DNA from 2 places in the Burkholderia sp. AW33-5 genome. Region 1 is predicted to be linked to the other one. Evidence: riboswitches for the same ligand, from Rfam matches in the RefSeq annotation. Region 1 holds a riboswitch; the other holds the start of a gene.
What was found. Region 1 has a riboswitch for glycine ahead of gcvT (glycine cleavage system aminomethyltransferase GcvT). Riboswitches for the same ligand answer to the same signal wherever they lie in the genome.
Positions count from the first base shown of each region.

Region 1 (3,404 bases):
TTGATGGGTTTCGGTTTCGCCGGCGCGACGTTCCACGCGCCCGTGATCGCCACGAGCGGCCGCACCGAGGTCGCCGCGATCGCGACGGGCCAGCCCGATCGCGCGCGCGCCGCATACCCGGGCGCACGCATCGTCCCCGATCTCGACACGCTGCTCGGCCTCGACGACATCGACTGCGTGGTGATCGCCACGCCGAACGACACGCACTTCACGCTCGCCCGCCAGGTGCTCGAAGCCGGCCGCCACGTCGTCGTCGACAAGCCCGTCACGCTCACGGCCGACGAAGCGCTCGCGCTCGCGCGGCTCGCGAACGCGCGCAGCCGCCTGTTCGCGCCGTTCCACAACCGCCGCTGGGACGGCGACTTCCTCACCGTGCGGCGCATCGTCGAATCCCGCGAACTCGGGCGGCTCACGTATTTCGCGTCGCACTTCGACCGCTTCCGGCCGACCCCGCGCACGCGCTGGCGCGAGGAGCCCGCACGCGGCGGCGGCCTGCTGCTCGACCTCGGCCCGCACCTGATCGACCAGGCGCTCGCGCTGTTCGGGCTGCCGGAAACGGTCAGCGCCACGGTCAAGACGCGCCGCGACAACGGCACGGCGCCCGATTTCGTGCACCTGCTGCTCGGCTATCCGGACAAGGACGTCGCGCTGCACGCGAGCGCGCTGTCGGCGATCGAGCCCGCGCGCTTCACGCTGCACGGCACGCGCGGCAGCTACCAGAAGTTCGGGCTCGACACGCAGGAAGACCAGTTGAAGGCCGGCCTGACGCCGGACCACGTCGAGTTCGGCGGCGGCAACCCGCCCGGCGTGCTTCGCGTGCTCGACGGCGAAGTCGAGGTCGAGCGGCCGGTACCGACGCTCGACGGCCAGTACGCGGAGTTCTACCGCGCGCTCGCCGCGTCGGTCCACGACGGCGCGCCGTTCCCGGTCACGCCGCAGGACGCCGTCGACGTGATGACGATCATCGAGCTCGCCGCGCAAAGCGAGCATGAAGGCCGCCGGGTACCGTTCGTGCGCCGCACCGTCTGACGGCCGCCGGTCGGGTCGGTGCCGTCCCGGCCTCGGCCATCGCGTCGGGCCGCGCCGCCCCCGGCAGCGGCAGCGACCACGCGTCAGCCGCCGCGACAACACGATCCCGAACATTCCGTTACAAATGGTGCGGGAACGAAAGTCAGCGGTCGCCCGGTCTGATGCGTTTCTCAAAAAGTCGATCCGACACCAAACCGTCAGGAGAATGTGATGCAACGGTTGATTCGCGCAGCGGCATGCTGCGTCCTGGTTTCCTCGCTCGCGGCCTGTGTCGTGCAGCCGCAGCGGCCGGCCCGACAGACGCCCCCGCCCCCGCCGCGGCCGAATCCGCAGGTCGTCGCGAACGATCGCCTGCTGGAGGTCCAGGGCCGGATCGACAACCTGCACCGCCGGATCGACGCGCGCGTCAACGGCGGCTACTACCCGCCGCCGTACGGCGCGCAGTTGCACCACCGGCTCGACGTGATCCGCCAGGAAGCGAGCGACATGTCGACCCAGCACAACGGCGGCCTGTCCGGCGACGAGCAGCGCGTGCTGAACCAGGAACTCGACACGGCCGCGCGCGCGATCGGCGAGTAAAACCGGCCATGCCGGCGTCCGCCGGTGCCGGCAAAAGCGGCGGCGTCCCTCACGCCGCCGCTTGTCGCGAAGCGACATTATTTTGCCCAAATTGACAATGCCGACCCGCTCGCGTACAGTCGCCCGCACGCGTCGGGAGAGCGTGTGGCCGCGTAGCTTCGCAACGCCGGTCGCGCCGCCGAAGGGGCACACCCGCAAACTCTCAGGCAAAAGGACCGACCGCGTCGGGGATCCCGTCCGCGCTTCGCGCGGGCCGCACTCCCCGCACTCTGGAGAGCGGCAGTAGCCCGCTGCGCGATTGCAGCGCGGGCAGGCTGCCCACCGAAGGGGCGCGCGTTCGCCGGCTCGTGGCCGCGGCGCAATCTCTCAGGTATCGAGGACAGAGGGGCATGTATCGCATCGCTCGCAGGCACACGGCCGCGACGGTCGGCACATGGCCGTTCTGACCCGCGCGCAAGCGCCTTGCCTGAGGCCTCGATGACTGCACTGAATCAAACCCCGCTCAACGCCGCGCACCGCGCGCTCAATGCCCGCATGGTCGACTTCGGCGGCTGGGACATGCCCGTCAACTACGGCTCGCAGATCGAAGAACACGAAGCCGTGCGCACCGACGCCGGCATGTTCGACGTGTCGCACATGTGCGTCGTCGATTTCACCGGCAGCCGCGTGCGCGCGTTCTTCGAACACGCGATCGCCAACAACGTCGGCAAGCTCAAGACCCCCGGCAAGGCGCTCTACTCGTGCCTGCTCAATCCGCAGGGCGGCGTCGTCGACGACCTGATCGTCTATTACTTCACCGAAGACTTCTTCCGCGTCGTCGTCAACGCCGGCACGGCCGAGAAGGACATCGCGTGGTTCAACCAGCTCAACGAACAAGGCGGCTACGGCCTGACCATCGCGCCGCGCCGCGATTTCGCGATCGTCGCCGTTCAGGGCCCGAACGCCCGTGAAAAGGTCTGGACGACGGTGCCCGCCGCGCGTGCCGCGACCAGCGAACTGAAGCCGTTCAACGCCGCGCAGGTCGCCGGCACGCCGTTCGGCGATCTCACCATCGCGCGCACCGGCTACACCGGCGAAGACGGCTTCGAAGTGATCGTCCCGGCCGTGCACGTCGAAGCGCTGTGGGCCGCGCTGCAGCAAAACGGCGTGCGCCCCTGCGGGCTCGGCGCGCGCGACACGCTGCGCCTCGAGGCCGGCATGAACCTGTACGGCCAGGATATGGACGACACCGTGTCCCCGCTCGACGCAGGCCTCGCGTGGACGGTCGACCTGTCGGCGCCGCGCGAGTTCGTCGGCCGCGCCGCACTCGAGCGCGACGGCTCGCGCGCCGCGTTCGTCGGCCTGATCCTGCAGAAGGAAAACGGCAAGGCGGGCGGCGTGCTGCGCGCGCACCAGAAGGTCGTCACGCCGCACGGCGAAGGCGAGATCACGAGCGGCACGTTCTCGCCGTCGATGCAGGAATCGATCGCGTTCGCGCGCGTGCCGGCGGCCGTCCAGGTCGGCGACATCATTCATGTGCAGATTCGAGACAAGCAACTTCCCGCGCGCGTGGTAAAACTGCCGTTCGTGCGCAACGGCAAGGTCCTCGCTGCGTAACGACCGAGAGGCGACCGGGAGGCCGCCTCCCGGGAAGCCGGGAAATGGCGCCCGGCGCAACCACACCCCGGCGCGTCCCGGCGGCGCGCCAGCATAACGAACACACCCTTTTATCCAGGAGCATCCGATGAGCAACGTCCCGGCCGATCTGAAGTACACCGACGAACACGAGTGGATCCGCACCGAAGCCGACGGCACGC
Region 1 covers NZ_JBSAXA010000009.1:119,604-123,007, reverse strand. Annotated here, with positions in the region: gene ACV22V_RS16800 (oxidoreductase) at 1-1,029, shown strand, start outside; gene ACV22V_RS16795 (hypothetical protein) at 1,240-1,608, shown strand; glycine riboswitch at 1,732-1,836, shown strand; glycine riboswitch at 1,868-2,001, shown strand; gene gcvT (glycine cleavage system aminomethyltransferase GcvT) at 2,086-3,204, shown strand; gene gcvH (glycine cleavage system protein GcvH) at 3,332-3,404, shown strand, end outside.

Region 2 (3,404 bases), on a different contig from region 1:
GGCCGGCGGCCAGGATCGCGGTGAGGCGGTGGATGCGGCGCGCGATCGCGGTCAGTCCGTGCGGGCCGTGATAGGCCGCGTAGAAGCCGGCGATATTGGCGAGCAGTACTTGCGCGGTGCAGATGTTGCTGGTGGCCTTCTCGCGCCGGATGTGCTGTTCGCGCGTCTGCATCGCGAGGCGCAGCGCCGGGCGGCCGTGCGCGTCGACCGACACGCCGACCAGTCGTCCCGGCATCGTGCGCTTGAACGTGTCGCGCGTCGCGAAATAACCGGCGTGCGGGCCGCCGTAACCCAGCGGCACGCCGAAGCGCTGCGTGGTGCCGACCGCCACGTCGGCGCCGAATTCGCCCGGCGGCGCGAGCAGGGTCAGCGCGAGCAGGTCGGCGGCGACCACGGCCAGCGCGCCGTTCGCATGCAGGGTGCCGACCACGTCGCGGTAATCGTGGATGTCGCCGAAGGTGCCCGGATATTGCAGCAGCGCGGCGAAACAGCCGGTGGCGGACAGATCGCGGCGCGGATTTCCGACGACGATCTCGATGCCGAGCGGCTCCGCGCGCGTGCGAACGATCTCGATCGTCTGCGGATGGCAATCGTGCGCGACGAAGAAGATCCGGCTGTCCGACCGGGCGAGGCGCCGGCAGAACGTCATCGCCTCGGCGGCCGCGGTGCCTTCGTCGAGCATCGACGCGTTGGCGATCTCGAGGCCGGTCAGGTCGGCGATCATGGTCTGGAAGTTGAGCAGCGCCTCCAGGCGGCCTTGCGAGATTTCAGGCTGGTACGGCGTGTAGGCCGTGTACCAGGCCGGATTTTCCAGCACGTTGCGCTGAATGACCGGCGGCGTGTGGGTGTCGTGGTATCCCATGCCGATGAACGAGCGGAATACCTGGTTGCGGCCTGCCAGTGCAGCCAGCCGGTCCAGCGCGTCGGCTTCGGTGCAGCCGGGAGGCAGGGCGAGCGGCGCATCGCTGCGGATCGCCGCGGGGACGACCTGTTCCACCAGCTCGTCGACGGAGTCCAAGCCGAGCACGGCCAGCATCGCGGCCTGTTCGTTTGCATCGGGGCCGATGTGGCGGCGGACGAACGACTCGCGCTGCGCGACGGAATCGAATGCGTTCATGGCCGTCTCCGTCATGCGCCGATATAGGCGCGATACGCGGCGGCGTCCATCAACCCGGTCAGCTGCTCCGGGCTGTCGATGCGCATCCTGAAGAACCAGCCGTCGCATTCCGCGGAATCGTTGACGAGGCTCGGCGTGTCGCCCAGGGCGGCGTTCGCTTCCAGCACGGTGCCGGACACCGGCATCTTGACCTCGCCGGCGGCCTTGACCGATTCGACGGTGGCGGCCTCGTCGTACTGGGCAAAGGCGTCGCCTTCGTTTGGCAGTGCGACATAAACCAGATCGCCCAGCTGCGATTGCGCGTGGTCGGTAATGCCGACGGTGGCGCTGCCGTCGCCTTCGACGCGCAGCCATTCATGGGATTCGGTGTATCGGACCTCGCTCATGTGCTCTCTTCCTGACAGGGTTGCGTTGCGTGATGCGGCACACGCAAGCCGGAAGTGCACGGGCGGGAGGATGATCGACGAGTCGGCATCCGGACGAGACCGGGGCATTCCAGGCTGCGTGCCTGATGCCCCCTCTGTCCGTTTGCCTGAGAGATTGCGCGCCCCGGCGGGGCGCTTCTCCTTCGGCGAGGCTTGGTCGACGACCAGAGGCCTACTCTCCAGAGCGCTAATCGATGCGTCAGTCCTTTTGCCTGAGAGTTTCTGGGGCGATTCCCCTTCGGCGCCGCCGGACGGCGGTCTCTCCTGACACATCCCGATAGCTGGCGACAATCTAGTCGCACGCCTGCGGCGGTGTCAACACCTCGTTCGATCGCCCATGCGGCGAAGCAGATGCCGCGGCACGACGCAGGCGTGCCGAAAACGGCGCGCGGCCTGGCGGAGCAAGGCCGCGCCGCGATCGCGGCCGGTCGATACTTCGGTGGAGACCGAAATGAATATCCGATATCGACTATCTGTCCGCCGGCGCGGGGCGGTTGCCCGACTGGGCCATCAGGTCGTCGAGGAACGCGCGAAGCACGGTCGGCTGTGCGGCGCCGCGGCGCGTGATCGACGAGAACGGCCATGCGGACGTGAGCTGTTCCGCGGCGAGCTGGCGCATCTGGCCGGCGTCGACCCACTGTCTCGCGTAGTGCCGCGGCAGAAAGCCGATATACGCGCCCGTCAGGATCAGGATCGCCTGGGCCTCGACATTGTCGACGGTCGCGGCCGCGCTGCCGCTCTCGAGCAATTGCAGGTCGCGCTGCTGCAGGAACGCGCGGGCGACCACCTGGCTTTGGCGGACGCGCTCGATCAGCGCGTCGCCGGTGGCGTCGGTCGAGAACAGCGGATGGTAGCGGCTGCAGTAGAGGCCGTCGGGCTCCTCGTACAGCTGCGTGTAGGACAGGCCGGCAACGGTGAGCGGGAAGTGGCCGATCGCGAGGTGCAACCGCCCGTCGAGCACGCGTTCCTCGAGCTCGGCCGGCGTGCCGATGTAGATGTCGAGCTGGACATCGTGACCGCGCGAGACGAACCGGCGCAGCGCGAGCGGCAGGATGCTGTCGGTGTCGGTGACCGTGTTGTCGATGATGCCGAGATGAAGCCGGCCCGAGATGCGCTGCTTGAGCGCATGGGTGTCCATGCAGAACGCTTCCACCGCGAGCGCGAGGCGCTGCGCGGATTCGTAGGTCGCGACGCCGTGTTCCGTCAGACGAAAGCCGCTGCGGCCGCGTTCGCACAATTTGACGCCGAGGCGCGTTTCGAGGCTGGTCATCTGCTCGCTGATGGTCGACTGGCTCACGTTCAGCGCGGCCTGCGCGGCGGAGAAGCCGCCGCATTTCACGATGGTCATGAAAATCCTGAGCAGTTTCAGGTCGATGTCCTGCAGCTGTTTCACGTTCCGTTCTCCTCCGTCCGTCACATCGGAATATCCGATATGGACATCTGATAGATGCTATTTTTCCGGAAAAAATTTTTGCCCATAGTGACCGCAAAGGCAAGCGCATGGACGGCCGTGCGCCCGAAGACGAATCCGCATACAGATGGAGACGGAGACAATGCAGAACAACAGCTATGAAAAGGGCAGGCTCAACCTGCCGTTCGTCGGTCACTGCACCTTTGCGAAGGCGCCGGTGTGCCTCGACTGGGAGAACATCGACGCGGACGTCGCGATCCTGGGTGCGCCCAACGACATGGGCACCCAGTGGCGCTCGGGCGCGCGCTTCGGCCCGCGCGGCATTCGCGAGGCGTCAACGCTGTTTTCGTTCGGGCACGCGGGCGCCTACGATCACGAAGACGACGTGCTCTACCTGACCGAGGATCAGGTTCGCATGGTGGACGTCGGCGATGCGGACATCGTGCACACC
Region 2 covers NZ_JBSAXA010000022.1:11,930-15,333, forward strand. Annotated here, with positions in the region: gene gcvP (aminomethyl-transferring glycine dehydrogenase) at 1-1,132, opposite strand, end outside; gene gcvH (glycine cleavage system protein GcvH) at 1,129-1,503, opposite strand; glycine riboswitch at 1,733-1,819, opposite strand; gene ACV22V_RS26155 (LysR family transcriptional regulator) at 2,012-2,935, opposite strand; gene speB (agmatinase) at 3,096-3,404, shown strand, end outside.
Region 2: another riboswitch for glycine. It lies ahead of gcvH (glycine cleavage system protein GcvH); the one in region 1 lies ahead of gcvT (glycine cleavage system aminomethyltransferase GcvT).